DNA from 2 places in the Staphylococcus ursi genome. Region 1 is predicted to be linked to the other one. Evidence: a T-box and tRNA genes for the amino acid it is inferred to sense, from the RefSeq annotation. Region 1 holds a T-box; the other holds one or more tRNA genes.
The links. A T-box is a leader RNA that pairs with one kind of tRNA and senses whether it is charged. The one in region 1 lies ahead of GZH82_RS06635 (valine--tRNA ligase), so its partner is inferred to be a tRNA-Val.
Positions count from the first base shown of each region.

Region 2: it has a tRNA-Val gene. The T-box ahead of GZH82_RS06635 (valine--tRNA ligase) is inferred to sense a tRNA for this amino acid. The anticodon was not compared.

Region 1 is NZ_CP048279.1:1,420,426-1,436,757, forward strand. It holds gene GZH82_RS06570 (NUDIX domain-containing protein) at 1-586, shown strand, start outside; gene GZH82_RS06575 (hypothetical protein) at 596-1,519, shown strand; gene tig (trigger factor) at 1,607-2,923, shown strand; gene clpX (ATP-dependent protease ATP-binding subunit ClpX) at 3,504-4,766, shown strand; gene yihA (ribosome biogenesis GTP-binding protein YihA/YsxC) at 5,002-5,598, shown strand; gene hemA (glutamyl-tRNA reductase) at 5,753-7,093, shown strand; gene GZH82_RS06600 (cytochrome c biogenesis protein) at 7,273-7,944, shown strand; gene hemC (hydroxymethylbilane synthase) at 7,970-8,899, shown strand; gene GZH82_RS06610 (uroporphyrinogen-III synthase) at 8,903-9,580, shown strand; gene hemB (porphobilinogen synthase) at 9,580-10,557, shown strand; gene hemL (glutamate-1-semialdehyde 2,1-aminomutase) at 10,621-11,859, shown strand; gene GZH82_RS06625 (AbrB family transcriptional regulator) at 12,125-13,207, shown strand; gene GZH82_RS06630 (DNA-3-methyladenine glycosylase I) at 13,296-13,844, opposite strand; T-box leader at 13,903-14,125, shown strand; gene GZH82_RS06635 (valine--tRNA ligase) at 14,164-16,332, shown strand, end outside.
Region 2 is NZ_CP048279.1:1,155,101-1,171,432, forward strand. It holds rRNA gene GZH82_RS05115 (23S ribosomal RNA) at 1-2,444, shown strand, start outside; rRNA gene rrf (5S ribosomal RNA) at 2,523-2,637, shown strand; tRNA gene GZH82_RS05125 (tRNA-Val) at 2,650-2,725, shown strand; tRNA gene GZH82_RS05130 (tRNA-Thr) at 2,749-2,824, shown strand; tRNA gene GZH82_RS05135 (tRNA-Lys) at 2,829-2,901, shown strand; tRNA gene GZH82_RS05140 (tRNA-Leu) at 2,906-2,987, shown strand; tRNA gene GZH82_RS05145 (tRNA-Gly) at 2,991-3,065, shown strand; tRNA gene GZH82_RS05150 (tRNA-Leu) at 3,072-3,160, shown strand; tRNA gene GZH82_RS05155 (tRNA-Arg) at 3,165-3,238, shown strand; tRNA gene GZH82_RS05160 (tRNA-Pro) at 3,252-3,325, shown strand; tRNA gene GZH82_RS05165 (tRNA-Ala) at 3,348-3,423, shown strand; tRNA gene GZH82_RS05170 (tRNA-Met) at 3,461-3,534, shown strand; tRNA gene GZH82_RS05175 (tRNA-Ile) at 3,560-3,633, shown strand; tRNA gene GZH82_RS05180 (tRNA-Ser) at 3,642-3,734, shown strand; tRNA gene GZH82_RS05185 (tRNA-Met) at 3,752-3,825, shown strand; tRNA gene GZH82_RS05190 (tRNA-Asp) at 3,840-3,916, shown strand; tRNA gene GZH82_RS05195 (tRNA-Phe) at 3,927-3,999, shown strand; tRNA gene GZH82_RS05200 (tRNA-Thr) at 4,007-4,082, shown strand; tRNA gene GZH82_RS05205 (tRNA-Tyr) at 4,089-4,172, shown strand; tRNA gene GZH82_RS05210 (tRNA-Trp) at 4,180-4,253, shown strand; tRNA gene GZH82_RS05215 (tRNA-His) at 4,256-4,328, shown strand; tRNA gene GZH82_RS05220 (tRNA-Gln) at 4,344-4,415, shown strand; tRNA gene GZH82_RS05225 (tRNA-Cys) at 4,424-4,498, shown strand; tRNA gene GZH82_RS05230 (tRNA-Gly) at 4,513-4,587, shown strand; tRNA gene GZH82_RS05235 (tRNA-Leu) at 4,624-4,707, shown strand; gene GZH82_RS05240 (PTS sugar transporter subunit IIC) at 5,335-6,393, shown strand; gene GZH82_RS05245 (ABC transporter substrate-binding protein/permease) at 6,580-8,040, shown strand; gene GZH82_RS05250 (amino acid ABC transporter ATP-binding protein) at 8,033-8,758, shown strand; gene queG (tRNA epoxyqueuosine(34) reductase QueG) at 8,917-10,047, shown strand; gene trmL (tRNA (uridine(34)/cytosine(34)/5-carboxymethylaminomethyluridine(34)-2'-O)-methyltransferase TrmL) at 10,047-10,517, shown strand; gene GZH82_RS05265 (6-phosphogluconolactonase) at 10,710-11,309, shown strand; gene GZH82_RS13895 (SAS053 family DNA gyrase inhibitor) at 11,330-11,491, shown strand; gene GZH82_RS05270 (hypothetical protein) at 11,614-12,057, shown strand; gene fumC (class II fumarate hydratase) at 12,287-13,672, shown strand; gene ppx (exopolyphosphatase) at 13,693-15,219, shown strand; gene GZH82_RS05285 (RNA degradosome polyphosphate kinase) at 15,295-16,332, shown strand, end outside.

The sequences.
Region 1 (16,332 bases):
TGTAGTCCCACGCCGTCTACTATTTGAAGAAGAGGCGCTCGCATTTAATGGATTTTTAGATCAATCTGAAGAGAACGGTCAAAAAATTTATGAAAAGCTCTCTCAATATGAAGTGAAAAGACGCGGTGATATGGAAGAAGATCCAAGTTTTAAACAATTGATTAGTTATTGTTTAATTGAAAATGAGCATGATGAAGTACTTGTCTATGAACGATTATCAGGTGGCGGAGAGGCACGACTTCACGGCAACGCATCTATCGGTGTAGGCGGACATATGAATGATGTTCCCGAAGCGCACCATATTGATGAAGTGATTAAAACAAATGCAAGTCGAGAACTTGAAGAGGAAATTGGTGTTAAAATTAACGATCAAACACCGCTTGAATTCCTTGGCTTTATTAATGACGATAATAATGAAGTCGGTCAAGTTCATATCGGTGTAGTGTTTAAAGTAAAGGTTAAACAACAAGATGTCGAAGTGCGTGAAACGGATACTTTAAAGATTCAGTGGCAGCCATTAAGCCAAATTAACGATACAAGCGCATTCGAATCGTGGAGCGCGTTAATATTAGAGCAGTTGAAATAGGTGAATGAAATGTCTGATATCATTCCATTTCCTAAACTTAAAGAAAAGTTAATACATGATATTACAGAGGCATTCGACAAGGAACGTTATGATCACGCTTATGATTATTTCATTGCGTATGAACGTCACTTTGAATTGACTTCTGAACTTGCGATATTAAAATGTGATATATTGTGGCAACTCGGTGCTTATCTTGAATTAAAAGAAGAGGCGAACATTTTAATGATGCAAGGTTTTCCGCCATATGATACATTCATCGTGTATTACATTAAAAGTTTATATGCTTTAGAACAATATAAAGCGACAGTTGAAATGGTGGAACAGGTGCTTGATGAAGTCGATGCACATGAAACACGTATGACGTTATTACCTATTAAAAATCAAGCACAATCCAAACTCGACGAACGGCAAGATTATATGTTGCACCGATTACAACGCTTTACCGAGTTGAGTCATTATGATCAAACGCAATTAGTGCTGACATTAATTGACGATCGTGTCTATCAGTTCGGTGAAACGATTGCTTATTTGTTAGTTCACGACCCTATCGTTTCAAGTGTTCAAAGTTTGATGCTGGAATATTTACGTTTTGCTGGATACAATCAGCGTCTTACCGTAGAGAAAGATTTTCGTCAAATTCAAGTGATACCTGCTGAACTTGTAGGTATTGAACAAACTGTCTTTAAAGATCAATTGTTGCCTGCAGTGATTGATGTTTTAGAAGTGGAGATGCCGTCACTTGTACAAGAAGCCTATATTTTACTTAATACAAATAATATTGCGCTGTATCCTGTAAATATAACAGACTATGGTACTGTAGAGATGTGGCGTGATGCATACGTTGCATATTTGCATCAATTAATGGGTAAGGAAGTCAATGTGGATTCATTACACATAGAGATATTTAGACTCATAAAATCGTTAAATACATAGGTCTCGTTATTTCAAACAAGGTCAACCTATGTTATAATAAAGAAGTTGAAAAATTTTAAAAATGATAAATCATGGAGGTTTTTATACATGACAGCAACTTGGGAAAAAAAAGAAGGTAACGAAGGATTATTACAAGTATCCGTACCTGCAGAAGAAGTAGATAAAGCGTTAGATCAAGCTTTCAAAAAAGTAGTAAAACAACTTAACGTACCTGGTTTCCGTAAAGGGAAAGTACCTCGTCAAATTTTCGAACAACGTTTTGGCGTAGAAGCTTTATATCAAGATGCAGTAGACATCTTATTACCAAAAGCATACAGTGAAGCTGTACAAGAAACTGGTATTAATCCAGTTGATCAACCTGAAATCGAAGTAACACAAATCGAAAAAGGTCAACCACTTACTTTTGATGCAACTGTAATCGTTGAACCTGAAGTACAATTAGGTGACTACAAAGGTTTAGAAATCGAAAAACAAGACACTGAAGTCACTGAAGAAGAATTCAACAAAGCAGTAGAACAACGTCTTGACGCTATGACTGATATGGTTGTTAAAGAAGACGGTCAAGTTGAAGAAGGCGACACAGTTAATTTAGACTTCGATGGCTATGTAGATGGTGAGCAATTCGAAGGGGGTCAAGCTGAAGGATATGACTTGGAAATCGGTTCAGGTATGTTCATCCCAGGTTTCGAAGAGCAACTTGTTGGCTTAAAAGTTGGGGAAGAAAAAGATGTTGAAGTGACATTCCCAGAAGAATACCACGCAGAAGAATTAGCTGGAAAACCTGCTGTATTTAAAACAAAAATTAACGAAATCAAAGCTAAAGAAGTACCAGAATTAGACGATGAGCTTGCTAGTGAATTAGATTCTAATGCAAACAATGTAGAGGAATTCAAAGCAAACTTGCGTCAACAACTTGAAGAACAAAAGAAAACTGACGCTGAAAATGCGAAAAAAGAAGAAGCGATTACTTTAGCAACTGACAATGCGACAATCGATATTCCAGAAGCTATGGTACGTACAGAACAAGATCGCATGATGAGCGAATTTGCACAACGTATCCAACAACAAGGTTTAGACTTAAACACTTACTTCCAAATTTCAGGTCAATCAGAAGATGATTTACGTGAACAAATGAAAGGTGATGCTGAGTTACGTGTGAAAACAAACTTAACATTAGCTGCAATTGCAGATGCAGAAAATATCGAAGTCACTGATGAAGATGTAGATAATGAGCTTGAAACAATGAGCGAGCAATTTAACATCTCTGTTGAAGATATTAAGAAAACACTTGGCAACACTGACCTTGTTAAAAACGATGTTCGTGTGAAAAAAGTGATTGACTTATTAGTAGAGGAAGCGAAATTAGTTAACAGTACTTCAGAAGACAACAAAGAAGAAGCATAAGCACGCATATCATATTGATGCGTCGTATTGAAAACTTTCATTACAAATTTGAACGATAAAATTTAATGAAGGTTAAGCAGTGGGACCGCACATCAACTTCAAATGATGTGTGGTCCCACTACACAACTCTCAAAGAACCGTTTCGACAAAATGTATTTTAATATGATGTGAAATCAACCGGGGTGGGTTGTTGTACTCAAATGATGACCATTTGATAACAACCGCACTCCGCTTAGTATTTATGACAACATCTTATCAAATGGCCACGTTAATGTATTTTTGCAAATGATTTGATTTTTATGTCGCTAGCACTTAGTATATTAACGGCAAGCTTGGGGAATTTCATTCAGCAAGTTTGAGCGTATCTTTTGTTGGATGAAGCGTTGGTATGAAACTTTATGAAGACACTACGAATTAAAATAGATGAGATACAGAAGTTGAGGATGACTTTTACTGGAGCCATAATTTCACACATTTTTTGTGTTGAATTGTGCAAAATGCAAAAAACTTGAAATGGTCTATATTTGCGTAATAGAATGCTTTCTAGTATAGTCGTAAAAGAACAGGGGTGTAATAAAGTATGTTTAAATTCAATGATGATGAAGAAAACTTAAAATGTTCTTTCTGTGGTAAAGATCAGGACCAAGTTAAAAAATTGGTAGCAGGTAGCGGCGTTTATATTTGTAACGAATGTATTGAGCTATGTGCAGAAATCGTTGAAGAAGAATTAAATCAACAACAAGCAGAAGAACTCACTGAATTACCAACACCAAAAGAAATTATGGATCAATTAAATAGCTATGTCATCGGTCAAGAAAAAGCGAAAAAATCATTGGCAGTAGCGGTTTATAATCACTACAAACGCGTTCAACAACTTGGACCTAAAGATGATGACGTTGAATTACAAAAAAGTAACGTCGCTTTAATTGGGCCGACAGGTAGCGGTAAAACATTACTCGCACAAACATTGGCACGCACGTTAAATGTACCATTCGCCATTGCGGATGCAACAAGCCTTACAGAAGCAGGTTATGTAGGTGAAGACGTTGAAAACATTTTATTACGTTTAATCCAAGCTGCTGATTTTGATATTGATAAAGCAGAAAAAGGGATTATTTATGTCGATGAGATAGACAAAATTGCACGTAAATCAGAAAACACATCCATCACACGTGACGTTTCAGGTGAAGGGGTGCAACAAGCTTTGCTTAAAATTTTAGAAGGCACAATTGCAAGTGTACCGCCTCAAGGTGGACGTAAACACCCTAACCAAGAATTCATTCAAATCGATACAACGAATATTTTATTTATTCTTGGCGGTGCGTTTGACGGTATTAATGAAGTGATTAAACGTCGTCTCGGTGAAAAAGTAATTGGGTTTGCGAGCAATGAAGCTTCTCATTTTGATGAAGCAAGTTTATTAGAGCAAATCCGTCCAGAAGACTTACAAACTTATGGCTTAATTCCTGAGTTTATCGGACGTGTACCAATCGTTGCAAACCTTGAAACACTCGATGTTGAAGCGTTGAAAAACATTTTAACACAACCTAAAAATGCGTTGGTTAAACAGTACACTAAAATGCTTGAATTAGACGATGTTGCATTAGAATTCACTGATGAAGCATTAGCTGCAATTAGTGAAAAAGCAATCGAAAGAAAAACAGGAGCACGTGGTTTGCGCTCAATTATTGAGGAAGCATTGATCGATATTATGTATGATATTCCTTCTACAGAAAACGTCGCTAAAGTTGTCATTACAAAAGATACAATTGTAAATGAAACAGAGCCTGAACTCTACGACGCGGAAGGTAATCTTGTGAATACAACAAAAACATCTGCTTAAAATCACGGTGCAGTTATCGAACGGATAAACACGCTTAATTTTAAAAGGCTGGGTTTCATAATCAGGTCAGATTATGACTCAGCCTTTTTTATTTCGCTTTAATACTAATAACAAATATGTAAAAATATAAATGATCATTATTTCGGTATAGAGAAGCCGACATTTGTTGAAAAACTTTGAGCAATTAAGGTAATCTAAAAAGAGTATGATGATACATAAACGAGGTGTAAAACTGATGAATATCAACCCAAACGAAGTAGACATTCTGATAAGTGCTGTTAAACCAGAGCAATATCCAGAGTTAGATTTGCCTGAAGTTGCATTAAGTGGTCGTTCAAATGTTGGGAAATCAACATTTATTAACAGTATGATAGGCCGGAAAAATATGGCGAGAACGTCTCAACAACCCGGTAAAACACAAACTTTAAACTTTTTTAATATCGATAACCAATTGATTTTTGTCGATGTTCCAGGTTATGGTTATGCGAAAGTAAGTAAAAAGCAACGTGAAGCTTTCGGTAAGATGATTGAAACTTATATCACAACACGAGAACCATTAAAACTCGTGATTCAATTAGTCGATTTACGTCATCCACCGACTGAAGATGATGTGTTAATGTATGACTTTTTGAAGTATTACGACATTCCGACGTTAATTATCGCAACGAAAGAAGATAAAATCCCTAAAGGTAAAGTGCAAAAGCATATTAAAATCATAAAAGAGAAATTGGAATTAGAACCAGGCGATCAAATTATCAGTTACTCATCTATTGAGAAAAAGAAACAAGATCAAATCTGGGCTGCCATCAGTACGTTTATTGAGCAAGATTAACCGAATTTCAACAGACGAAAGTGTTGCGTGACAACAATTATGACAAAAATTTGGAAAGCCGTTTAAAATTCTCAACATGATGATGCATTTTTAATTAGAATGACTCTAATCTGTGTTATAATGTAGTCATTGTAGAATATATGGGGGCATAAGCATGTACTTAATAGCAGTTAGTGTGAATCATCGAACAGCTGATGTGGCATGTCGTGAAAAACTTTCATTTCAAGAAGAAAGTTTGACACACGTGCATGGCGCATTGTTCGAGACAAAATCTATTTTAGAAAACGTGATTTTATCAACGTGTAACCGTACTGAAGTTTATGCGGTAGTTGACCAAATTCATACGGGACGTTACTATATTCAAAGATTTTTAGCGCGACAATTTAATTTTGAAGTAGATGATATCAAGGCGATGTCTGAAGTGAAGACTGAAGACGAAGCAATTGAACATCTATTCAGAGTCACTGCAGGCTTAGACTCAATCGTATTAGGTGAAACACAAATTTTAGGTCAAATGAGAGATGCGTTTTTCACAGCACAAGAAGCGGGAACAACAGGTACAATTTTTAATGAACTATTCAAACAAGCGATTACATTTAGTAAAAAAGCACACCATGAAACAGATATCGCTGACAATACAATTAGTGTGTCATACGGTGCGGTTGAACTTGCAAAAAAAATGTTCGGTAAAATGAATAAAAAACAAGCATTAGTCATTGGTGCGGGCGAAATGGCAGAATTAGCTGTTTTAAACTTAAAAGGTGCTGGCGTGAGTCACATTACAGTTATTAACCGTACATTATCACGCACACAAGCATTAGCAGATAAACATGGTGTACAAGTTGGTGAATGGGCATCACTAGGGGAAGCTATCGTTTCAGCGGATATCGTGATTAGTTCAACGAGTGCAGAACAATTTATAATTACAAAAGAGATGTTAGAAATGTGCCAAAGCGTTGCGAAATCATCTCAAAAAGTCATGATTGATATTGCTGTACCAAGAGATATTGAACCTGTCGACGTTTCACATTCAGAGTTGTTTATTTATGACGTGGATGATTTAAAAGGTCTCGTTGATGCCAACTTGCGTGAACGTCAACTTGCAGCAGAACAAATTGCATCACGTATTCCAACAGAAATTGACAAACATAATGAATGGGTGCGTATGCTCGGTGTCGTTCCGGTCATTCGTGCGTTACGTGAAAAAGCAATGCAAATCCAACAAGATACGATGGATAGTATTAGCCGTAAATTACCAAATATGTCAGAGCGCGAACGAAAAGTGATTTCTAAGCATACGAAGAGCATCATTAATCAAATGTTAAAAGATCCGATCAAACAAGCAAAAGAGATTAGTGATGATAAACATGCGGATGCGAAGTTGGCACTGTTCCAAGAAATTTTTGATTTAGAAGTTGAAGCAGATTATAAATCACAAGCGATTGAGAAGAAAAAATCTGTGTTGAAAGAAAGATTATTGAGTATAGAAACTTAAAGAACGGTGATCCTATGGAAGAAGCGTTTTTCATACGTTTTCATGAAATCATTTTATTGATTTATTTAGTCAGTATGGTGTGTTTAATAATAGATGTATTTCAAAAGAATTATCGTCTACAAAATATAGGGTTCTATGCTTTAGGGATTGTTTGGTTTTGTCAAACAATCTCTTTAACTATGTTTATTATATGGCAAAAGCAACTCCCTTTAACCTCTTTAATCGAGAGTTTTTATGTATTAACGTGGTTGATTTTGACGATTACTTTTGTGATGTCCGTGTTGCGTCAGTCTGAATTTATGATCGCCTTTTTGAATATGATTGGGTTTGTCTTCATGACGATTCATACGTTCCATCCGCGACAATTTAAACTAGATGGCGCGCGACTTACAGCTTTGAATGAATTACTTTTTTTTCACATTTCACTCGCATTGTTGAGTTATGTGATTTTCGCAGTTGCGTTTGTGAATGCGATTATTTATTTAATACAGTATCGAAATTTAAAAGAAAAGCGATTTACGCAAAATTTCTTTAGAATGAGTAGTATCGCAACACTTGAAAAGTTAGTGTTTTACAGTTCTTTAATTGGTGTCATATTTATGTTCATTAGCCTCGTACTAGGGATTCAGTGGGGTATGGTATCTATTGGCTATGACATCTTTTTAGACTTAAAAGTGATTTCGTCACTCATCATTTTTATTGCCTATTCTATTTTTATTACATTACGATTGACGCGCCGTTTTAAGCAGTCATTTTTAATGAATTTAAATATTATGTTATTTTTATGTTGTATAATCAATTTAGTTGTGGTGACTCAATTATCAACATTTCACCAATGGACTGGAGTTTAACTTATTTTAATTGGAGGAAAGCGCTATGCGTAAACTTATCGTCGGCTCAAGAAGAAGTCAGCTTGCATTGACTCAAAGCCAACAATTTATTGATTGTTTAAAAGAAATCGATCCCACTTTAGATATCGAAATTAAAGAAATTGTAACAAAAGGGGATCGAATTGTGGATCGCCAACTATCTAAAGTCGGTGGCAAAGGACTATTCGTCAAAGAGATACAAAACGAACTCTTTAGCGGAGACATTGATATGGCCATTCATTCATTAAAAGACGTTCCAAGCGAATTACCTGAAGGCCTCACTTTAGGATGTATTCCCGATCGCGAAAATCCATTCGATGCTTTCATTTCAAAAAATCATATCCCGTTGGACGAACTTCCTGATGGCAGTATTATTGGAACAAGTTCGTTAAGACGTGGTGCACAGATTTTAGCGAAATATCCGAATCTAGAAATCAAATGGATAAGAGGGAACATTGATACACGTTTGAAAAAACTAGAAACAGAAGATTACGATGCGATTATTTTAGCGGCAGCAGGTTTGAAACGCATGGGTTGGTCTGATGAGATAGTGACAACGTATTTGGATGAAGATTTGCTCGTACCGGCTATTGGCCAAGGTGCACTCGGAATCGAATGTCGTTCAGATGATGAAGAATTGTTAGCTTTACTCGCAAAAGTACATAATAAAGAAGTGGCCGCATGTGTCACAGCAGAGCGCACGTTTTTAAAAGAAATGAATGGCAGTTGTCAAGTTCCTATCGGAGGCTATGCAACGCGTAAAAATGATACAGAGATCCAATTTACCGGTTTAATTATGTCTCCAGATGGTAAACAAAGATTTGAGTACACTTTTTCAGGTCAAGATCCAATACAAGTCGGTAGCGAAGTGAGTCGTGTACTTAAATCTCAAGGTGCGGATAAAATTATTCAAGCTTTAAATGAGAAAGAGGTGTAAATGATGAAGCCTATTGTAGTGATGACCCAAACACAGCGTTATGATGATCAACGCGCGGAAATCGTTCATCTTCCATTTGTGACGACTGAGCCACTTCCATTTGATCAAACTGTGCTATATCGTCACTATGATTGGCTTGTTTTTACATCTAAAAATGCCGTTACTCATTTTCAACCTTATTTAAAGATGTTAGATTTTAATGGATTAGCGGTAATTGGCGCGAAAACGAAAGCATTTTGTGAATCACAAGGTTTGCAAGTTGATTTCTATCCAGCAGATTACTCACAAGAAGGCTTTCTCGATGCATTCCCAACTCGACAAGGGCAGCATATTTTGATTCCATCAAGTCAACGTGCGCGGCCATTACTGCATGAAACATTGCAAGCACGTGGTTTCGATGTTAAAAAAATTGATTTGTATACTTCACGTTTTTTAATAGAAAATGTGAAACGAGCCAAAGCGCGTATCGAACAAGGTCAAGTGGATGCATTGACGTTTGCGAGTGCTTCTGCTGTAAAAGCGTTTTTTGACAATGTTGCATCTTTAAATTTCGACACATATTATGCAATTGGTCAACAAACAGCGCATCAAATTCAATATTATGGCTATTCATGTTCTATTGCTGACGTTCAAACTTTAGAAGCAATGGTGACTAAAATTTTAGAAGAGAGGGTTCAATAATGCAATTCGATAGACATAGACGTTTACGTTCATCCAAAGTGATGCGCGATATGGTAAGAGAAACTCATGTAAGAAAGGAAGATTTGATTTATCCTATTTTTGTTGTAGAAAAAGACGATGTCAAAACAGAAATCAAATCATTACCAGGTGTATACCAAATCAGCTTAAACCTACTACATGAAGAATTGAAAGTAGCATATGATTTAGGTATTCGTGCAATCATGTTCTTTGGTATTCCGAATGAAAAAGATGCATGTGGTACAGGGGCATTTATTGAAGATGGTATCATTCAAAAAGCAACACGTTTAGCAAAGTCCATGTATGATGATTTATTAATTCTTGCTGATACATGTTTATGTGAATATACGGATCATGGTCATTGTGGCGTGATTGACCCACATACACATGATGTCGATAATGATAAAACATTACCTTTACTTGTTCAAACGGCTGTTTCTCAAGTGAAGGCGGGTGCAGACATTATCGCCCCTAGTAACATGATGGATGGATTTGTGGCAGCGATTCGCCAAGGTTTAGATGAAGCAGGGTACTATCATATTCCAATTATGAGTTACGGGATTAAATATGCGTCAAGTTTCTTCGGTCCATTCCGTGATGCAGCAGAATCTGCACCATCATTTGGTGATCGAAAAACGTATCAAATGGACCCAGCGAACCGTCTGGAAGCGTTACGTGAGTTAGAATCTGATCTTAACGAAGGGGCAGACATGATGATTGTCAAGCCGGCGTTAAGTTACCTTGATATTATCCGTGATGTACGTAACAATAGCAACGTACCGATTATTGCTTATAATGTGAGTGGTGAGTACAGCATGACAAAAGCAGCAGCATTAAATGGTTGGATTGATGAAGAAAAAGTTGTGATGGAGCAAATGATCTCTATGAAACGAGCAGGCGCAGATATGATCATCACTTACTTTGCGAAAGACATTTGTCAATATTTAGATCAACAATAATAGGAGGCGGCAATATTGCGTTATAACGAATCAATTAAAGCATTTGAAAAAGCAGAACAACTGATGCCAGGAGGTGTGAACAGCCCCGTACGTGCATTCAAATCAGTAGACACACCAGCGATTTTTATGGCGCGTGGTGAAGGAAGCCGAATTTATGACATTGACGGAAATGAATATATCGACTATGTGCTCAGTTGGGGGCCTCTTATTTTAGGTCATCGTGATCCTAAAGTGATTGAAGCGATTCATGACGTTGTCGAACGTGGCACAAGTTTTGGCGCATCAACATTAGAAGAAAACCGTTTAGCTGAATTAGTCATTGAACGTGTGCCTTCTATTGAAAAAGTGCGCATGGTGTCATCGGGGACAGAAGCGACATTAGATACATTGCGTTTAGCGCGTGGTTATACTGGCAAAAATAAAATCATTAAATTTGAAGGCAACTATCACGGTCATAGTGATTCGTTATTAATTAAAGCAGGTTCTGGTGTTGCAACGTTAGGCTTACCTGATTCACCTGGTGTTCCAGAAGGTACGGCCAAAAATACGATTACGGTGCCATATAACGATCTTGAAGCGGTGAAATACGCATTTGAAGAGTTTGGTGAGGATATCGCAGCTGTGATTGTAGAGCCAGTCTCAGGAAACATGGGCGTCGTACCACCAATCAACAACTTTTTACAAGGTTTACGTGATATAACGAAAGAAAATGATGCTTTACTTATTTTTGATGAAGTGATGACAGGTTTTCGCGTAGGTTACAATTGTGCACAAGGTTACTTTAACGTCATACCAGATTTAACGTGTCTAGGTAAAGTGATTGGCGGCGGTCTTCCAGTTGGTGCTTTCGGTGGCCGTAAAGAAATTATGGATCATATTGCACCAAGTGGTGATATTTATCAAGCGGGTACATTGTCAGGTAATCCTCTTGCAATGACTAGTGGTTATATGACATTAAGCCAATTAACACCAGAAAGCTATGATTACTTTAATGAACTTGGGGATATGTTAGAACAAGGATTAACTGAAATCTTTGACAAACATCAAGTACCATTAACAGTGAATCGAGCAGGTTCTATGATTGGATTCTTCTTAAATGAAGGGCCAGTAACAAACTTTAAAGAGGCGAACCAATCTGATTTAGAATTGTTTAGTCAGCTGTATCGTGAACTTGCTGAACAAGGTATCTTCTTACCACCATCACAATTTGAAGGTATGTTTTTATCGACAGCACATACAAAAAAAGACATTGAAAAAACATTGCATGCTTTTGATGTTGCGTTAGAGCGTCTCGGAAAATAATTGAATACAAATTTAGATGAGGTTGGGATTTACGTGGTCCCGACCTCTATTTTTTGTAATTCTGTAAATTTAAATCATATCATCAGCGCTACGTTTTTTGGATTCTGTTTATAATCATTTATCGCAAGTTTACCGTATAAGTTTTTCGAATTGCATGTTCAATAAAAAAGCGTATAATATATGATTGCTATGAGTGGAGTGAGGCCATACAACAACTGTGTAAGCCTTACTCCTCATTGTTGTAAAAAAATTAGGAGGCGAGGCCATGGCACAAAATAAAATGTTCAATAATTTACTTGTACTAGTCATTGCGATTTTGTTTGGTTGGATGTTGTCTGCATTGCATATCATGTTGCCATGGATGTTTGGGCCCATTTTGGCAAGTATTTTTGTCGTAAAAGTACTGAAACGAGATGTTCAATGGCCGTTCTGGTTGAGTGAACTGGGCTTAATTATGCTTGGGGTTCAAATTGGGACTTCATTTACAAGAAGCGTGACAAGTGATATTAAAGATGATTGGCTCGCGATTGTTTTAGTGAGTGTATTCATCTTACTGTTAGCACTTGTCGTCTCCATTGGTTTTAGAAAAATTGCACATGTCAATCGTGAAACGGCAATTTTAAGCGTAATCCCAGGGGCGTTAAGTCAGATGATTGTGATGGCAGAAGAAAATAAAAAAGCGGACATTCTTGTTGTTAGCCTGACACAAACGTCACGTGTCATTTTTGTCGTATTGCTAGTGCCATTGATATCATTTTTCTTTAAATCTGATCATTCGAATCGTGTCACTCAAACGAATGTGCAATATTTAACAGATGTATTAACCATTCAACATGTTATCATTATCGCACTCGGAATTGCAGTCGTTTATATGCTGATGAAGTGGATTCATTTCCCTACAAAAATGTTGATGGCACCTATCGTCGTGTTAATCATTTGGAATTTTGTAACGAACCTTACATTCACACTTGATGCACCGATTATTGCTGGTGCACAAATTATTTATATGATTCGTGTCGGCATTCAAATTGCGCATTTAACCGATCAATTAAAAGGGCGAATTGCAGTGGCTATTGCTTATCAAAATGTCATGCTCATTTTTGGGGCGTTAGCAATGGTTTATCTCGTACAATTCATTAACCATGCTTCTATAGATGAATTATTTCTCGGAGCCGCACCAGGTGGAATGAGTCAAATCGTCTTGGTCGCATTGGATATCGGTGCGGACGTAGCGATGATTTCAAGTTATCATATTTTCCGTATATTCTTTATTTTATTTTTAATTGCGCCATTAGTCAGTGTGTATTTGAAACATTTGGAGCGCATAAATAGTCATGATAAAAATTAAGGGCTTGGATCAAATGTCACCTCCAAGTCCTTTTTTATATTGTAAAATTGATTGATGGTGATACTGAAATAGATTTATCTAGCAATGTTTAACGATTCGGACATGATACTAAGTGACTGTTATAGAGCCCGGCAGCTTCCATAAATGAAAATGCGGTGACAGGACCTATAAATTTAAATCCATATTTTTTCAATGCTTTTGATAATGCTTTGGCTGTATCATTGACGGTGATGCGTTCTTCAACGGATTGATATTTAAAATCAACCGGTGTCCCTTCAACAAACGACCACAAAAACGAACTGAGACTGTCATAATCTTGTTCGATCTGAATATAACCTTTCGCTTGTGCGACGATGGCTTCTAATTTTGGACGATGATGAATGATGTTTGGAAATGTCATTAATGCATCAATATCTTCATCACCCATTTGTGCAATTTGATAGGGGTCAAAATTATGAAATGCTTGTTGATAGGCTTCTTTCTTTTTTAAAATCGTTAACCACGAAAGACCCGCATGTTGTGATTCTAGGGCTAACAACTCAAATAAAGCGAGTGAATCATACAGTGGTTTGCCCCAGAAGTGATCATGATAATCGAGATATAGTGGATCTTTTGTACCAAATGCACATGGGTTCATGTTTTCATTCCTCCTTGTATTGACTTCATTGTCGTTTCAGTATACTATAAGAATGAAATTAAAAATAGTGTAAGGGAAGAGTAAGTTATTCGCTTTTTATAGAGAGTGCATGGTGGCTGAAAATGCATAAAAGTCATAACTGAAGGTAGCCCGTTTTGAACTTTAATTGAACTTTGAGTAGGTTAAAGCGTGTCATGAGCGTTAATCATAAGAGAGCAATAGTGTAGAGATTCATCTACACTATTGAATTTAGGTGGTACCGCGGAACATCCGTCCTATTTTGGACAGGTGTTTTTTTATTTTAATGGAGGGATTTTTAATGGAAATGAAACCGAAGTATAATCCGCAAGAAGTTGAAGCGGGTCGATATCAAAAATGGCTAGACCAAGAACTTTTTAAACCGAATGATCATTCAGATAAACCTACATATACAATTGTTATTCCACCACCGAATGTGACAGGGAAGTTGCATTTAGGTCATGCGTGGGATACGACATTACAAGATATTTTAACGCGTATGAAGCGAATGCAAGGCTATGAAACACTTTATTTGCCAGGTATGGACCATGCAGGTATCGCGACTCAAGCGAAAGTAGAAGCAAAAATGAGAGAAGAAGGTATCTCTCGTCACGATATTGGACGTGAAAAGTTCCTTGAAAAAGCATGGGAATGGAAAGAAGAGTATGCGTCATTTATTCGTCAACAATGGGCAAAGTTAGGCCTAGGTTTAGACTATTCTAGAGAGCGCTTTACATTGGATTCAGGTTTAAGTCAAGCTGTCCGTAAAGTTTTTGTTGATATGTATAACAAAGGGTTGATTTACCGTGGAGAACGTATCATTAACTGGGATCCAGCTGCGAGAACAGCACTTTCTGATATTGAAGTTGTTCATGAAGACGTAAATGGTAAGTTTTATCATTTTAAATATCCATTTGCTGACGGTGAAGGCTACATGGAAATTGCAACGACACGTCCTGAAACGATGCTAGGCGATACGGCGATTGTCGTGAATCCAGATGATGAGCGTTATCAAGATGTCATCGGTAAGACAGTCATTTTACCTATCGTCGGTCGTGAATTACCTATTATTGCAGATGACTATGTCGATAAAGAATTCGGTAGTGGTGCAATGAAAGTGACACCTGCACATGACCCGAATGACTTTGAAATTGGGAACCGTCATGATTTAGAACGTATTGTTGTAATGGATGAAACCGGTCGCATGAATGCTGAAGCCGGCAAGTATGAAGGTATGGATCGTTTTGAATGCCGTAAACAGCTTGTTAAAGACTTGTTAGAAGAAGGTTTAGTGATTAAAATCGATGACCATGTGCATTCAGTAGGCCACTCTGAACGTTCGGGCGCTGTTGTTGAGCCTTATTTGTCAACACAATGGTTCGTTAAAATGGCACCACTTGCAGAACAAGCATTAAATAATCAAAAAACAGATGGCCGTATCGAATTTGTACCACCACGTTTCGAAAAGACATTTAATCGTTGGATGGAAGAAATTCGTGACTGGACAATTTCAAGGCAGCTGTGGTGGGGACATCAAATTCCAGCATGGTACCATAATGAAACTGGAGAAATTTATGTAGGCGAAGAAGCACCTGCAGATATTGAAAATTGGACGCAAGATGAAGATGTATTAGATACGTGGTTCTCTAGTGCGTTGTGGCCATTTTCAACACTCGGTTGGCCAGATGAAGACGCAGCAGACTATCAACGTTTCTATCCAACGAATGTGTTAGTAACTGGCTACGACATTATTTTCTTCTGGGTTGCACGTATGATTTTCCAAGGTTTAGAGTTCACAGCTCAAAAACCATTTAACGACGTATTATTACATGGTTTAGTACGTGCTGAAGATGGTCGTAAAATGAGTAAATCGTTAGGTAACGGTGTGGACCCAATGGACGTCATTGATCAATATGGTGCAGACAGTCTTCGTTATTTCTTAGCAACAGGTTCTTCACCAGGTCATGATTTACGTTATTCAACTGAAAAAGTAGAATCAGTTTGGAACTTTATCAATAAAATTTGGAATGCAGCTCGATTTAGTTTAATGAATATTGGTGAGACATTCCAGTTTGAAGACATCGATTTATCTCAAAATCTATCAGTGGCAGATCAATGGATTCTAACACGCCTCAACGAAACAATAGAAACAGTTACACAACTGAGTGACAAATACGAGTTTGGCGAAGTGGGTCGTGTATTGTATAATTTCATCTGGGATGAGTTTTGTGATTGGTATATTGAAATGAGTAAAATTCCGATGAACGGTGATGATGAAGTACAGAAAAACGTAACACGCTCAGTGCTGAGTTACACTTTAGACCGCATGATGCGATTATTACATCCATTTATGCCATTCGTAACAGAACATATTTGGCAAAACTTGCCACATGAAGGTGAATCCATTGTGACGAGTGCGTGGCCGACAGTTAATAAAGCATTCAACTTTGAAGAGAGTAAAGATGTAATG
Region 2 (16,332 bases), 270 kb from region 1:
CTCTCTAGTGACCGATAGTGAACCAGTACCGTGAGGGAAAGGTGAAAAGTACCCCGGAAGGGGAGTGAAAGAGAACTTGAAACCGTGTGCTTACAAGTAGTCAGAGCCCGTTAATGGGTGATGGCGTGCCTTTTGTAGAATGAACCGGCGAGTTACGATCTGATGCAAGGTTAAGCAGAAAATGTGGAGCCGTAGCGAAAGCGAGTCTGAATAGGGCGAATGAGTATTTGGTCGTAGACCCGAAACCAGGTGATCTACCCTTGGTCAGGTTGAAGTTCAGGTAACACTGAATGGAGGACCGAACCGACTTACGTTGAAAAGTGAGCGGATGAACTGAGGGTAGCGGAGAAATTCCAATCGAACTTGGAGATAGCTGGTTCTCTCCGAAATAGCTTTAGGGCTAGCCTCAAGTGATGATTATTGGAGGTAGAGCACTGTTTGGACGAGGGGCCCCTCTCGGGTTACCGAATTCAGACAAACTCCGAATGCCAAATAATTTAACTTGGGAGTCAGAATGTGGGTGATAAGGTCCATATTCGAAAGGGAAACAGCCCAGACCACCAGCTAAGGTCCCAAAATATATGTTAAGTGGAAAAGGATGTGGCGTTGCCCAGACAACTAGGATGTTGGCTTAGAAGCAGCCATCATTTAAAGAGTGCGTAATAGCTCACTAGTCGAGTGACACTGCGCCGAAAATGTACCGGGGCTAAACATATTACCGAAGCTGTGGATTGTCCTTTGGACAATGGTAGGAGAGCGTTCTAAGGGCGTTGAAGCATGATCGCAAGGACATGTGGAGCGCTTAGAAGTGAGAATGCCGGTGTGAGTAGCGAAAGACGGGTGAGAATCCCGTCCACCGATTGACTAAGGTTTCCAGAGGAAGGCTCGTCCGCTCTGGGTTAGTCGGGTCCTAAGCTGAGGCCGACAGGCGTAGGCGATGGATAACAGGTTGATATTCCTGTACCACCATGATTCGTTTTAAGCGATGGGGGGACGCAGTAGGATAGGCGAAGCGTGCTGTTGGAGTGCACGTCCAAGCAGTGAGATTGAGTGTTAGGCAAATCCGGCACTCTTAAGATTGAGCTGTGATGGGGAGAGGAACTTGTTCCTCGAGTCGTTGATTTCACACTGCCGAGAAAAGCCTCTAGCTAGAATAATGGTGCCCGTACCGCAAACCGACACAGGTAGTCAAGATGAGAATTCTAAGGTGAGCGAGCGAACTCTCGTTAAGGAACTCGGCAAAATGACCCCGTAACTTCGGGAGAAGGGGTGCTCTTTGAGGTTCACGCTTCGAAGAGCCGCAGTGAATAGGCCCAAGCGACTGTTTATCAAAAACACAGGTCTCTGCTAAACCGTAAGGTGACGTATAGGGGCTGACGCCTGCCCGGTGCTGGAAGGTTAAGAGGAGTGGTTAGCGCAAGCGAAGCTACGAATCGAAGCCCCAGTAAACGGCGGCCGTAACTATAACGGTCCTAAGGTAGCGAAATTCCTTGTCGGGTAAGTTCCGACCCGCACGAAAGGCGTAACGATTTGGGCACTGTCTCAACGAGAGACTCGGTGAAATCATAGTACCGGTGAAGATGCCGGTTACCCGCGACAGGACGGAAAGACCCCGTGGAGCTTTACTGTAGCCTGATATTGAAATTCGGTACAGTTTGTACAGGATAGGTAGGAGCCTTAGAAGCGTGAGCGCTAGCTTACGTGGAGGCATTGGTGGGATACTACCCTAATTGTATTGGATTTCTAACCCGCAGCACTTATCGTGCTGGGAGACAGTGTCAGGCGGGCAGTTTGACTGGGGCGGTCGCCTCCTAAAGAGTAACGGAGGCGCTCAAAGGTTCCCTCAGAATGGTTGGAAATCATTCATAGAGTGTAAAGGCATAAGGGAGCTTGACTGCGAGACCTACAAGTCGAGCAGGGTCGAAAGACGGACTTAGTGATCCGGTGGTTCCGCATGGAAGGGCCATCGCTCAACGGATAAAAGCTACCCCGGGGATAACAGGCTTATCTCCCCCAAGAGTTCACATCGACGGGGAGGTTTGGCACCTCGATGTCGGCTCATCGCATCCTGGGGCTGTAGTCGGTCCCAAGGGTTGGGCTGTTCGCCCATTAAAGCGGTACGCGAGCTGGGTTCAGAACGTCGTGAGACAGTTCGGTCCCTATCCGTCGTGGGCGTAGGAAATTTGAGAGGAGCTGTCCTTAGTACGAGAGGACCGGGATGGACATACCTCTGGTGTACCAGTTGTCGTGCCAACGGCATAGCTGGGTAGCTATGTATGGACGGGATAAGTGCTGAAAGCATCTAAGCATGAAGCCCCCCTCGAGATGAGATTTCCCAACTTCGGTTATAAGATCCCTCAAAGATGATGAGGTTAATAGGTTCGAGGTGGAAGCGTAGCGATACGTGGAGCTGACGAATACTAATCGATCGAAGACTTAATCAAAATAATGGTTCATAAGGTAATGCTTGTGATAAATATACTTACTATCTAGTTTTGAATGTATAACATTCTACAACTTAATCTGGTGCCAATGGCAAAGAGGTCACACCTGTTCCCATGCCGAACACAGAAGTTAAGCTCTTTAGCGCCGATGGTAGTCGGACTTACGTTCCGCGAGAGTAGGACGGTGCCAGGTTAATACATAATCGGAGAATTAGCTCAGCTGGGAGAGCATCTGCCTTACAAGCAGAGGGTCGGCGGTTCGATCCCGTCATTCTCCACCATTTTAAAAAAATGAATATGAGTAGCCGGCCTAGCTCAATTGGTAGAGCAACTGACTTGTAATCAGTAGGTTGGGGGTTCAAGTCCTCTGGCCGGCACCATGATGAGCCATTAGCTCAGTTGGTAGAGCATCTGACTTTTAATCAGAGGGTCAGAGGTTCGAATCCTCTATGGCTCACTTTGCGGGTGTGGCGGAATTGGCAGACGCACTAGACTTAGGATCTAGCGCCTTACGGCGTGGGGGTTCGACTCCCTTCACCCGCATATGCAGAAGTAGTTCAGCGGTAGAATACAACCTTGCCAAGGTTGGGGTCGCGGGTTCGAATCCCGTCTTCTGCTCCATTATTTGCCGGGGTGGCGGAACTGGCAGACGCACAGGACTTAAAATCCTGCGGTGAGAGATCACCGTACCGGTTCGATTCCGGTCCTCGGCACCAATATGCGCCCGTAGCTCAACTGGATAGAGCGTTTGACTACGGATCAAAAGGTTATGGGTTCGACTCCTATCGGGCGCGCTACATTACCTTACGGGAAGTAGCTCAGCTTGGTAGAGCACTTGGTTTGGGACCAAGGGGTCGCAGGTTCAAATCCTGTCTTCCCGATATCTTTTAAAATTATTTATATGGGGGCTTAGCTCAGCTGGGAGAGCGCCTGCTTTGCACGCAGGAGGTCAGCGGTTCGATCCCGCTAGTCTCCACCATTTAAATTTAATACTAATACAATTTACAACTACATAAGGCGGCGTAGCTCAGCTGGCTAGAGCGTACGGTTCATACCCGTGAGGTCGGGGGTTCGATCCCCTCCGCCGCCACTAATTTTAGTTGAAAACATTATTAGGACCTTTAGCTCAGTTGGTTAGAGCTAACGGCTCATAACCGTTCGGTCGCAGGTTCGAGTCCTGCAAGGTCCATATAATTCGGAGGAATACCCAAGTCTGGCTGAAGGGATCGGTCTTGAAAACCGACAGGGGCTTAACGGCTCGCGGGGGTTCGAATCCCTCTTCCTCCGCCATTATTATTTTCTATTACCGCGGGATGGAGCAGTTCGGTAGCTCGTCGGGCTCATAACCCGAAGGTCGGTGGTTCAAATCCGCCTCCCGCAATATTATTTATAAGTGGTCCCGTAGTGGAGCGGTTTAACACGCCTGCCTGTCACGCAGGAGATCGCGGGTTCGATTCCCGTCGGGACCGCCATTATTAAAATGGTTCAGTAGCTCAGTCGGTAGAGCAAAGGACTGAAAATCCTTGTGTCGGCGGTTCGATTCCGTCCTGAACCACTTTTTTGCCGGCCTAGCTCAATTGGTAGAGCAACTGACTTGTAATCAGTAGGTTGGGGGTTCAAGTCCTCTGGCCGGCACCATGTCTTGGAGGGGTAGCGAAGTGGCTAAACGCGGCGGACTGTAAATCCGCTCCTTCGGGTTCGGCAGTTCGAATCTGCCCCCCTCCACCATATCAATAGGGGCATAGTTCAACGGTAGAATAGAGGTCTCCAAAACCTTTGATGTGGGTTCGATTCCTACTGCCCCTGCCATGGCGGTTGTGGCGAAGTGGTTAACGCATCGGATTGTGGTTCCGACATTCGTGGGTTCGATTCCCATCAACCGCCTTTATTTAAAATTAATGGGCTATAGCCAAGCGGTAAGGCAACGGACTTTGACTCCGTCACTCGCTGGTTCGAATCCAGCTAGCCCAGTTACTTTTGGCGGCATAGCCAAGTGGTAAGGCCGAGGTCTGCAAAACCTCTATTCACCGGTTCAAATCCGGTTGCCGCCTCCATTGATATGAAACATGCGGGAGTAGTTCAATTTTTAGAACACTTTCCTTCCCGGAAAGAGGTATAGGTGTAAGTCCTATCTTCCGCTCCATTTTTTCCAATAACATATTGGTTTTTTTTGTATTATGCCGGTGTGGCGGAATTGGCAGACGCGCGGGACTCAAAATCCCGTGTCTTCACAGACGTGTCGGTTCGACCCCGACCACCGGTATTCATAACCGTTATTTACACATCATAGCACATCAGAAACCCTGTTATTACGGGGTTTCTTTTTATGAGGCGGCACCCAAATGGCACAGGCTTGATTCTCCAATGGCACGTGCTAATCATTCACTCTTTCCCTTGTGGCAGTAAAGGCGAGAACTATTATGATTATGTAATGAATGAAGTCAATTTATTTCCTTTTTCTTGATCTTTCTTAAATATGTAGTGAAAAGATAGACGTACAAGGTCCGAGCAAGTTACCTACATGAACTTTTTTAGATAAACAACAATACACATCTTGGACACGTTAGCGATTTCGCATGTCCATGTGTCCAAAAAAACAATGTTTATTTAACCGTAGTTTCCATTATACATAGCAATCACATCGAATCCTGCTTTAAAACTTCTTAATTCTATGTCTAGTAAAGAACCAGTAGTAATTCTTGGTTTTAAATTTACTGCTACTAACATTAAACCCATTTCATTTTATCTTAAAAATCTCAATAAAAATAAACCATCAATCATAACCCTTTAAAGTATTGACGAATATTTTAAGAAATTTTCAGAATAATGTTGTGCCATAAGTTCACTTATATTATGATTAACCTATTCTTATAAGCGGAGGGTTGCGTAGATGGCGACAAATCAAATTAACAGCAAGCAATTTTTTAGCGTTATTTTAAATGCGGTAGGGGCTGGTGTTGTAATTGCGTTACTTCCTAATGCCTTTCTAGGTGAATTGTTGAAGTTTTTTAAAGACGGTCAACCAATTCTTGAAATGATTTATCAGGTTGTTTTGGTCATCCAATCATTTATGGCATTTATTATTGGGGCACTCGCTGCACATGCCTTCAAATTTTCTGGGCCAGGGGTAACATTTGTAGGAACTTCTGCGATGATTGGATCAGGTGCGTTACAGTTTAAGAATGGTGCGTTTGTATTACATGGTATTGGTGACATAATTAACGTCATGCTGATTGTTATGATAGCGTGTCTCATGTTTATTCTATTGTCAGGCAAATTAGGATCATTAGAGATTATCGTGTTACCCGCGTTAATTCCTGTGACTTCTGGAATGATTGGTCTCATGACATTACCTTATGTGAGTAAAGTGACACAATCATTAGGGCATTTAATTCATACGTTTACAGAACTTAATCCATTAATTATGAGTCTTTTAATTGCGATTACATACGCATTATTGATGGTGACACCGATTTCACTTGTAGCAATAGCAACGGCAATATCTTTAACAGGTTTGGGAAGTGGTGCTGGTAATATGGGTGTTGTAGCGGCTTGTGTTACGTTTTTAATGGGATCGATGAAGGTCAATAAACTGGGTGTGAATATCGTGTTATTGTTTGGTGCGGCTAAAATGATGATTCCTGTTTATTTCAAACATCCTATTATTATCATCCCGTTAATTGTTAATGGTTTCGTAGCGGGTCTGATTGCATACTTTGTGGGGATACAAGGCACACCGATGTCAGCAGGTTTTGGCTATTCAGGACTCGTTGGACCGATTAATGCGTTCAACCGTTTAGAAGGGGATCCAATCATGAATATTTTCTTATTATTGATTGCTTATTTCGTAATTCCTTTTACAGTGGGGTGGTTTGTGCATCAATTGAGTAAAAAAGTGTTACCAGGTTATCGAGATGACATTTATCATTTTGAAGTACTAAAAGAATAAATGTTGAATCGTCATACATGTATTTGAAATTAATAATAGCAAAATGAATAAAACATCAAGCAACGATACAAAGTTGTTTGATGTTTTTTTGATATTTACAAGGCTACCGAAAAATTTTCAAAATATTATTGCATAAACTTACATATAAATGTATAATAATCGATAATATAGGAAGGAGGCAATGTAATGAAGTATTTGGGGAAAATGATGACAATCATGTTAATAGTCGTATTTTGTATTTCGGGAATTCCCGCGAAGTATGATGCCCAAGCTGCAAGTGAGGATCAGTGGGATGTCATTAAAGATCGTGGAGAATTGAGAGTGGGGCTATCTGCAGACTATGCGCCGATGGAATTTGAAAGAACAGTGAATGGTGAACGAGAATATGCAGGTATCGATATTGAATTAGCCAAAAAAATTGCGAAAGATAATGGGGTTAAATTAAAAATCGTCAATATGCAATTTGATAGTTTGCTCGGTGCGTTAAAAACTGGAAAAATCGACATGATTATTTCTGGGATGACACCGACAGCTGAACGTAAAAAAGAAGTGGACTTTTCCGATAACTATATGACGGTAGATCAAAAAGTTGTTGTTCGAAAAAAGGATAAAGATAAATTTAAAACGTTGAAAGATTTAGCGCATCATCGTATTGGGGCGCAAAAACAAACGACACAAGAAGAATTAGCGCAAAAGGAAATTGAAGGTGCGGATATCCAATCGTTAACACGTTTGCCTGAAGTGATTTTATCTCTTAAAAGCAACAAAGTAGATGCGATTGTCATGGATAGTGCAGTAGGTAAAGCTTATTTAGCACAAAATGAAGAATTAACGTTCTCAGATGCTTCATTTGCAGATTCTGAAAAACCAACTGCCATTGCTGTTCCGAAAGATTCACCCAAGTTATTAAAACGTGTAAATCAATCCATTGCAGACGTCAATGATCACAATTTGATAGCGAAATATGAAAAAATCGCTGCTGATGCGATGCAAGATGATGGTAGCTTTTTAACAAAATATGGCGCATTTTTCTTAACAGGTATTAAAAGTACGATTGTCATTTCGCTTATCGGTGTGATATTAGGGGCAGTATTTGGTTCAATGTTTGCGTTGATGAAAATTAGTACAATTCGACCGTTAAAATGGTTTGCATCAGCGTATATCGAATTTTTACGTGGCACACCGTTACTTGTACAAGTCTTTTTAGTATTTTTTGGTACAACAGCAGTGTTAGGTTTAGATATTTCAGCATTTATTTGTGGAGCCATCGCATTGGTGATTAACTGTTCGGCCTACATTGCAGAAATTATTCGTGCAGGGATTAATGCCGTAGATAAAGGTCAAATGGAGGCGGCACGTAGTTTAGGTTTAAGCTACAGTCAAACGATGAAGTCAGTCATTATGCCTCAAGCGATTAAAAAGATTTTACCTGCATTAGGAAATGAGTTTGTGACAGTGATTAAAGAGTCTTCTATCGTCTCTGTGATTGGTGTCAGTGAAATTATGTTCAATGCACAAGTTGTACAAGGGGCGTCATTTGATCCATTCACACCATTATTAATTGCCGCTGTGCTGTACTTTATTTTAACATTCACGCTTTCACGTTTAATGAGCTTTTTAGAAGGGAGAATGAGTATCAGTGATTAAAATTTCAAAGTTAAATAAATCGTTTGGTCAAAATGAAGTGTTAACAGGTATTGATTTAGAAATTGCACAAGGTGAAGTGGTCGCTATCATTGGTCCTTCTGGAAGCGGGAAAAGTACATTATTACGATGTATGAATTTATTAGAAGTTCCTACATCAGGGCAAGTCATTTTCGAAGGACGTGATTTGACAGATAAGGGCACTAAAGTGGATGAATTACGTCAAAAAATGGGCATGGTATTTCAAAATTTCAATTTATTTCCACATAAAAAGGTCATTGATAACATTATGCTAGCGCCGCAATTATTGAAAAAAGGGGATGCACAACAATTAAAAACGCGTGCACTAGATTTATTATCGAAAGTAGGTTTGGAAGATAAAGCAGAAGCCTATCCGAATCAATTGTCGGGTGGACAAAAGCAAAGGGTTGCGATTGCTCGTGCGTTAGCGATGGATCCTGACGTGTTGTTATTTGACGAACCTACATCAGCATTAGATCCTGAAGTGGTAGGAGAGGTATTAGCAGTAATGAAATCACTCGCTAAAGAAGGGATGACAATGGTTGTGGTGACGCATGAAATGGATTTTGCGAAAAATGTGAGTGACCGCGTAGTATTTATGGCAGATGGTGTTGTCGTAGAAGATGGGCCACCGCATGAAATTTTTGAAAATCCACAACATCAACGTACACAAAACTTCTTGAAGCGTGTGTTAAACTAAATTTAAACGACAAAGAGCTAGGAATGTAATTGATTCCGGCTCTTTTTTAGTTGAAGTATCAAATGATGTTTATGAGTTTCCGAGCTTCAATGGAATAATTCCACGCAATGACAGTCAGATATGTTAAAATAACATGGTGATTTTAAAGAGGTGACATGATGAATGTACGGGCATTGAAAGAAGAGATAATCGCATATGCACATACAATAGGCATCAATAGTATTGGTTTTACCACAGCAGATCCTTTTGATGAATTGAAACAAAAGCTTGTCGATTATCATGCAAAAGGATATGCGTCAGGTTTTGAGCCGTCTGTTATCGCTTTACGCACAGCGCCGAAATTATCTTTACCGACTGCACGTTCAATTATTGCGATTGCTGTTGGATATCCGAATAAATTAAAAGGTGCGCCTAAAAGTGTTCGTGGTGATCGTCGAGGCATGTTTGCACGCGCTTCATGGGGGCAAGATTATCATTCGATTATGCGGCGACGTTTAGATGATTTGGCAGCTTTTATTCAAAGTAAAGTACCAGATGTAGAGCTCATGTCAATGGTGGATACTGGTGTGCTGTCTGACCGTGCCGTTGCAGAACGTGCGGGGCTTGGCTTTGTAGGACGCAACGGCTTTGTCATTAATCCTGATTTAGGTACGTGGTCGTATTTAGGAGAAATGTTAGTGAGTATTCCATTTCCACCTGATGATCCTATTATGGATAGTTGTGGCGATTGTACAATTTGTGTTGATCGTTGTCCTACTGGCGCGCTCGTTGGTAATGGGCAATTGAACAGCCAGAAGTGTATCAGCTTTTTAACACAAACGAAAGGCTATTTACCGGATGAATATCGTTATAAAATCGGTAATCGTCTGTACGGTTGTGATACGTGTCAACAAGTGTGTCCGAAAAATCGAGGTATTAATACGGAACAAGACGATATACATCTAGAGCCAGAAATTTTAAAACCACGATTAGTACCATTACTAAAAATGAATAATAAGACGTTTAAAAATACATTTGGACATCTTGCAGGCGCATGGAGAGGTAAAAAGCCGATTCAACGTAATGCGATTCTTGCACTGGCGCATTTTAAAGAAGAAACGGCAATACCAGACTTAAAAGATATGGCTGAAACGGATCCGAGACCTATGATTCGTGCAACGGCATTTTGGGCAATTGGTCAAATTTTAGGTGATGCAGCAAAAGATTATGTGATGTCACATTATGACAATGAACTTAAAGAAGTCCAAGTCGAGATGATTAAAGGATTAGAAATGAGGAGAGATGAATAATGCCAATTCATGTAGTTTTATATCAACCAGAAATTCCTGCTAATACAGGGAATATTGCACGTACATGTGCAGCGACTGACACACATTTACATTTAATTCGTCCGTTAGGTTTTAGTACTGACGATAAAATGTTGCGACGTGCTGGTTTAGATTATTGGAAATATGTATCGATTACATATTACGACAATATTGAATCATTTTTTGAACAAACAGAGGGCCAATACTTTTTACTTACAAAGTTTGGTTCTAAAAGTCATACGTCTCAAGATTTTTCAAATGTTGATGAAAACTATTATTTTATTTTTGGGAAAGAAACAACAGGATTACCAGACTGGGTGAAAGATAAGTATGATAATACAGCGTTACGTATCCCGATGAACGAAAATGTACGTGCATTGAACCTATCTAATACTGCAGCGATTTTAGTTTATGAGGTATTAAGACAGCAAAATTATCCAAATTTACAATAGATATGGACGAATTTCATAGCATTGTTCATAGTTTGGGGTTTGGACAAGAACAATTGCGTAAAAAAGGTTATAATTACGATAACGGAGAACCTTTCGAATGTTCCTCATTTTTTAATGTTTTAATTGATGTTTAAAATGGGTATGTAATTATTAATGTAAAAGACGAGTAGGACAATAGAGGAGTGTACGATAATGGCAATGAATTTTAAAGTATTTAAAGATGCAGAAACAGCAGCAACTTTCACAGCAGATATCTTAAGAAAACAGTTAAATAATAATCCGACATCCATTGTAGGCGTTCATTTAAATCAAGAAGAAGCACCGGTATTAGATGCATTAAAAAAAGATGTCGATCGTCATAGGGTTGATTTTAGTCAAATTCATGTATTGGATTACGATGCGCAACCATCATATTATCAAGCATTAGGTGTCCCAGAAAAACAAATTCACCACGTTCCAGAAGATGAAAAAGTGGAAGAATTTATTAAACATCACGCAAAAACAAAAGATAATAAAGGTAAATTGACGTTACAAGTCGTGACAATCGATACAGAAGGTCAAATTGGTATTCCTATGAATGATGCATTATTACCAGCGCGTGAAATTATTGTTGTCGTGACAGGTGCGGTGAAAGCGGAACAAGTGAAGAAATTATACGAAGAAAATGGTAATACGACATTTATTCCGTCAACATTAAAATCACATCGTATGGTTACTGTAGTCCTTGATGAAGCGGCTGCACAAGGTTTACCTGAAGATGTGCGCAATTACTTTACTTCATTGTATGCATAAGAGAAGAGGTGAAGGGCATAATGAAAGAAGAACAAAAGCATTATGACAATGAAATGGTTGATAGTTTTGATGATGTCGTGGAGCTCGGGAAAGAAATGGAACAAATTTCTGAAGCGAACGATGAAGACAAACTCGATCAATCACATGATTCAAAAGTGCGTTCTGATAAAGACACAAAATAGAAAAATAATGAGAAGGCTGGTTTATCATAATGATGGTCCAGTCTTTTTATTTTCTTTAGTGTACGTTGAGACAAATATGATAAAATGGGAGCGTGTTTAAAAAATGATGAAAGGTGACATACATGAAGTTACATCAGAAATGGATTATGTTAATTATTATTTCCACAATCATCAACTTGTTATCGATTAAAGCCTTCCCATTGGTGTTAGGGACGTTATATTTACCGGTATTATTTAAAATTGTGCAACTCCAACTGAACTTATCCAATGGTTTAGTCGACGATGCACAATCACACGTTCAAACCTTTGTGAAAACGAATCAAAAAGGTATCGTCATTAGTGTCATTTGTTGTATCGCGATGACTGTCGCATTGACGATTTATTTAGATGATTTTTACAATCAATTCAGTGGCTTTTTAGGTGTGTTAATCCGAATCAGTCCGGTCACAATGGTGATTGGCCTCATTTTGTATATTTTAGCAGCTATTGCAGTCGTACAAGCTGTGAAACACAAATTTATGCATACTGAAATGGAAAAAGTTAAAGAAACACCTTCAAATGAATAAATTATGGATTGTTTTCATTGAATCATGCCTTTGTAGAGACGATTGATTTTATATTTCAATATTTTACTTTCACTCATTGTAGGAATAAGACTGGGAAATTAAGTTTTCTCAGCCTTTTTTATTTAGAGAAAAAACGCAATTGCACGCCAATGTTCATTGAATGGCGATTTCGTTTAATGCTATAATTTAAGTGACAAGAATATTCAAAAATTAAAGGGGAGCGAGAGATATGTCAGTAAGAATTGAACATGATACATTTGGTGAAATTGAGGTACCTGCAGATAAATATTGGGGCGCTCAAACACAAAGAAGTAAACAAAATTTTCCAGTTGGCAAAGAAAAAATGCCAATTGAGGTTGTATATGGTTTCGCGCAATTAAAGCGTGCAGCTGCATTAGCCAACAATGAGTTAGGAAAGTTAAGCGATGCGAAAAAAGGTGCGATTGTATATGCTTGTGATCGTATTTTAGCAGGTGAATTAGATGAACATTTTCCATTAGTTGTATGGCAAACAGGAAGCGGTACACAAAGTAATATGAATGTGAATGAAGTTGTGAGCTATGTGGCGAATGAATACTTAAAAGAAAACGGTAGTAACGAAACAATTCACCCGAATGATGATGTCAACAAGTCACAAAGTTCTAATGATACATTCCCAACAGCAATGCACGTTGCACTGTATCATGAAGTGGAAAAACGTTTAGAACCTGCATTAAGAGGATTGCGTGAAACGTTCTACAAAAAAGAAAATGAGTTTAAAGACATCATTAAAATTGGTCGTACACACCTCCAAGATGCGACACCGATTACGTTAGGCCAAGAAATTAGTGGTTGGCGCTATATGTTAGACGTGTGTGAAAATTTATTGGCAGAATCTAAAAAACATATTTTAAACTTAGCCATTGGTGGCACTGCAGTCGGTACTGGCATTAATGCACACCCTGATTTTGGTACAAAAGTTGCAGGCTATATTGCAGAAAATACTGGTTATCCATTTGTATCATCTGAAAATAAATTCCATGCGTTAACTGCACATGATGAAGTGGTTCAATTACATGGTTCACTCAAAGCACTCGCGGGTGACTTAATGAAAATTGCGAATGATGTGAGATGGTTAGCTTCTGGCCCTCGTGCAGGTTTAGCAGAGATGTCTATTCCTGAAAACGAACCAGGTTCATCGATTATGCCAGGTAAAGTGAATCCAACACAATGCGAAATGTTAACAATGGTCGCTGTACAAGTCATGGGTAACGATACAGTAGTAGGATTCTCAAGCTCTCAAGGTAATTTCGAATTAAACGTCTTTAAACCTGTCATTTTGCATAATACGTTACAATCCATTTATTTATTAGCAGACGGTATGGAAACATTCAATCAAAACTGTGCAGTAGGTATCGAACCTATTCCTGAAAACATTGATAACTATTTGAACCGTTCATTGATGCTAGTGACTGCGCTTAACCCACATATCGGTTATGAAAAAGCAGCAGCCATTGCGAAAAAAGCGCATAAAGAAGGATTGACATTAAAAGAATCTGCAATTCAGTCAGGTTATGTGACAGAAGAACAATTTGAGGAATGGATTAAACCAGAAAATATGGTCCATCCGAAATAGTATGGAGGCAAGTTTTAAACATGGAACGTAACGGTTTAATAGATATAGGTTCAAACACGATTCGCTTAGTGATTTTTCAATACGATCCGAAAACAGGATTAAACGAAATTCAAAACATTAAAACACCGGCACGATTAAGTCAATATTTAGATGATGAACAAAATATGACGCAAGAAGGAATCGATGTTTTAACGACAGCACTTAGAAGTTTTAAAAAGGTAGCGACAGATTTTGAAGTAGAACATTTGTATCCGATTGCGACAGCAGCTATGCGTCAATCCAAAAACCAAAAAGCGATTTTAAAACATATTCAACAAGAACTTGACCTTGAAATTATTATGATTCCTGAAGAAGATGAAGCTTTTTATGGATCTTATGCAGTCACGCACACGACAAGTATTCGAAATGGGATTACTGTCGATATTGGTGGGGGCTCAACAGAGTTAACGCTATTTATAGATAAAAAAATTAAAGAAGCCATCAGTTTTCCGTTCGGTGTTGTGACATTAACGCGGCAGTTCTTTGAAGGAAAAGAGCATAATGATAAAGATGCGATTAAGAAAATGGAAAAGTTTTTGAAAAGTGAATTTGCCAAAGTGTCATGGATACAAAATCAGCACATTAATTTAGTCGGTATTGGTGGTTCTGCGCGTAACTGTGCTCGCATTCATCAGTCTTTACATCAGTATCCTATCGCGGGTGTCCATGGCTATACGATGGAACAAAGTGATTTAAAAGAAGTATTTCAAATGCTCAAAAAATTTTCACGTGATACTTTAACGACTTTAGATGGGTTGAGTCGTGATCGTGCAGACATCATTTTACCTGCCGTATCCGTATTTAATGTGTTATTCGACATGATTGATGCGACAGCGTTCACTTTTTCAAGAAAAGGGATACGTGAAGGTTTCATTATGAATCAAATTGCTAAAAAGTATCCAAAAGAATTTAATAAAACCAATGTTCTACAAGATGCGTTACGTCATTTAGCCAATGAGTATAAAATCGAGGAAAGTGGCGCCAATCAACGTGTGAAGCTAGCCGAATCACTATTAGAACAGTTGGCGAAAGAGAAAAAACTTAAAATTGATCAAGATTTAAAACAAGTTTTTCTTGAAGCGGCGTATATTTATTATTTAGGTCGATTTATTGATTCAGATTCGAGTTCACAACATACGTATTACATTATCGCAAATTCAGGGATTAACGGCTTATCACATAAAGAGCGTGTGCGACTGGCATTACTCGCAAGCTTTAAAAATAAAACGTTACTCAAATTGTATAGCGAAGAGACAAACTGGTTTTCTGATGGTGAACTGTCTGACATTCAAGCGTTAGGGGGCATTATCAAATTTGTAAATGCATTAAATATCTCTAATACGAACAGTGTCCAAGAAGTGAAATTACAGCCGTCAAAAGAAGGTTACGACTTGTTTGTCAATCATCATGATGAATCGATTGCCGAATCTTATCAATCTAATCGACAAAAGAAACATATCGAAAAAGTACTCAAAACAAAGGTTAATATTATTTTTACAAATGCTTAAATTATAGCCCATTTATTTTATGTTACGCTAAATAGGGACTTGCGCTATGTTTTGTAGAATATTAATGGGGTGACAATGAAAGTGACTATTGAAAAAGGAAATTTGGACCTGAACCATCCAGATTATTATAACAATCGTGAAGTCAGCTGGTTAGACTTCAATTACAGAGTATTACAAGAAGCCTGTGACGACCAAAACCCATTACTTGAGCAACTTAAGTTTATTGCGATTGGGAGTGCAAATTTAGATGAATTCTTTATGGTGCGCGTGGCAGGATTAAAAGACCAAGTTAAAATGGGATTCGATAAACCTGAAAATAAAGCGCAGTTAACACCGCAACAACAGTTAAAGACTATTGAACAGAAAAATTGCCAGAACGTTGCTTTTCAATACCATCGTTTCAATGCGTTAGTTGAAGCATTGAAAACGTATGATGTGTATTTATGTAAACCGGATGTATTAAATGAAGATATGCGGAAGCAACTTGAACGCATCTTCTTAAATGATATTTTGCCGACATTAACACCGTTAGGCATTGATGCATATCGACCATTTCCAAAACTGAACAATAAAACATTAAACATTTTTGTCGATATTGATACTGGTGATGAAATTAATTCAGCAATCGTTCAAATTCCGACATTATTAAACCGTTTTATTACAATTAATGAAGGAAATCGTCAATATATCGTTTTAATCGAGGATATGATTTCCTTTTTCATGGGTCATCTTTTTAAAGGATATGAAATTCTGAATACGTATGCGTTCAGAATTACAAGAAATGCCGATTTAACGATTCATGAAGATGGTGCCGAAGATTTGTTGATAGAAATTGAACGCTTTTTAAAAGAGCGTAAAAGTGGTGCAGCGGTGAGGTTAGAAATCGATTATCGTGAACAACAAGAGATGCAAATTGATTGGTTGATTGATACGTTAGAATTAGAACCTCAAGATGTATATTATACGAATGGTCCACTTGATTTAACGATGGTATTTGAGTTGGTTGATCATTTATCTCATAAATTGAAAGACTTGACATACGAGCGCTATACACCACAAGTGCCGCAATCTTTAGGTAATGACAATGTGTATGATTTGGCGTTGAAACGTGAT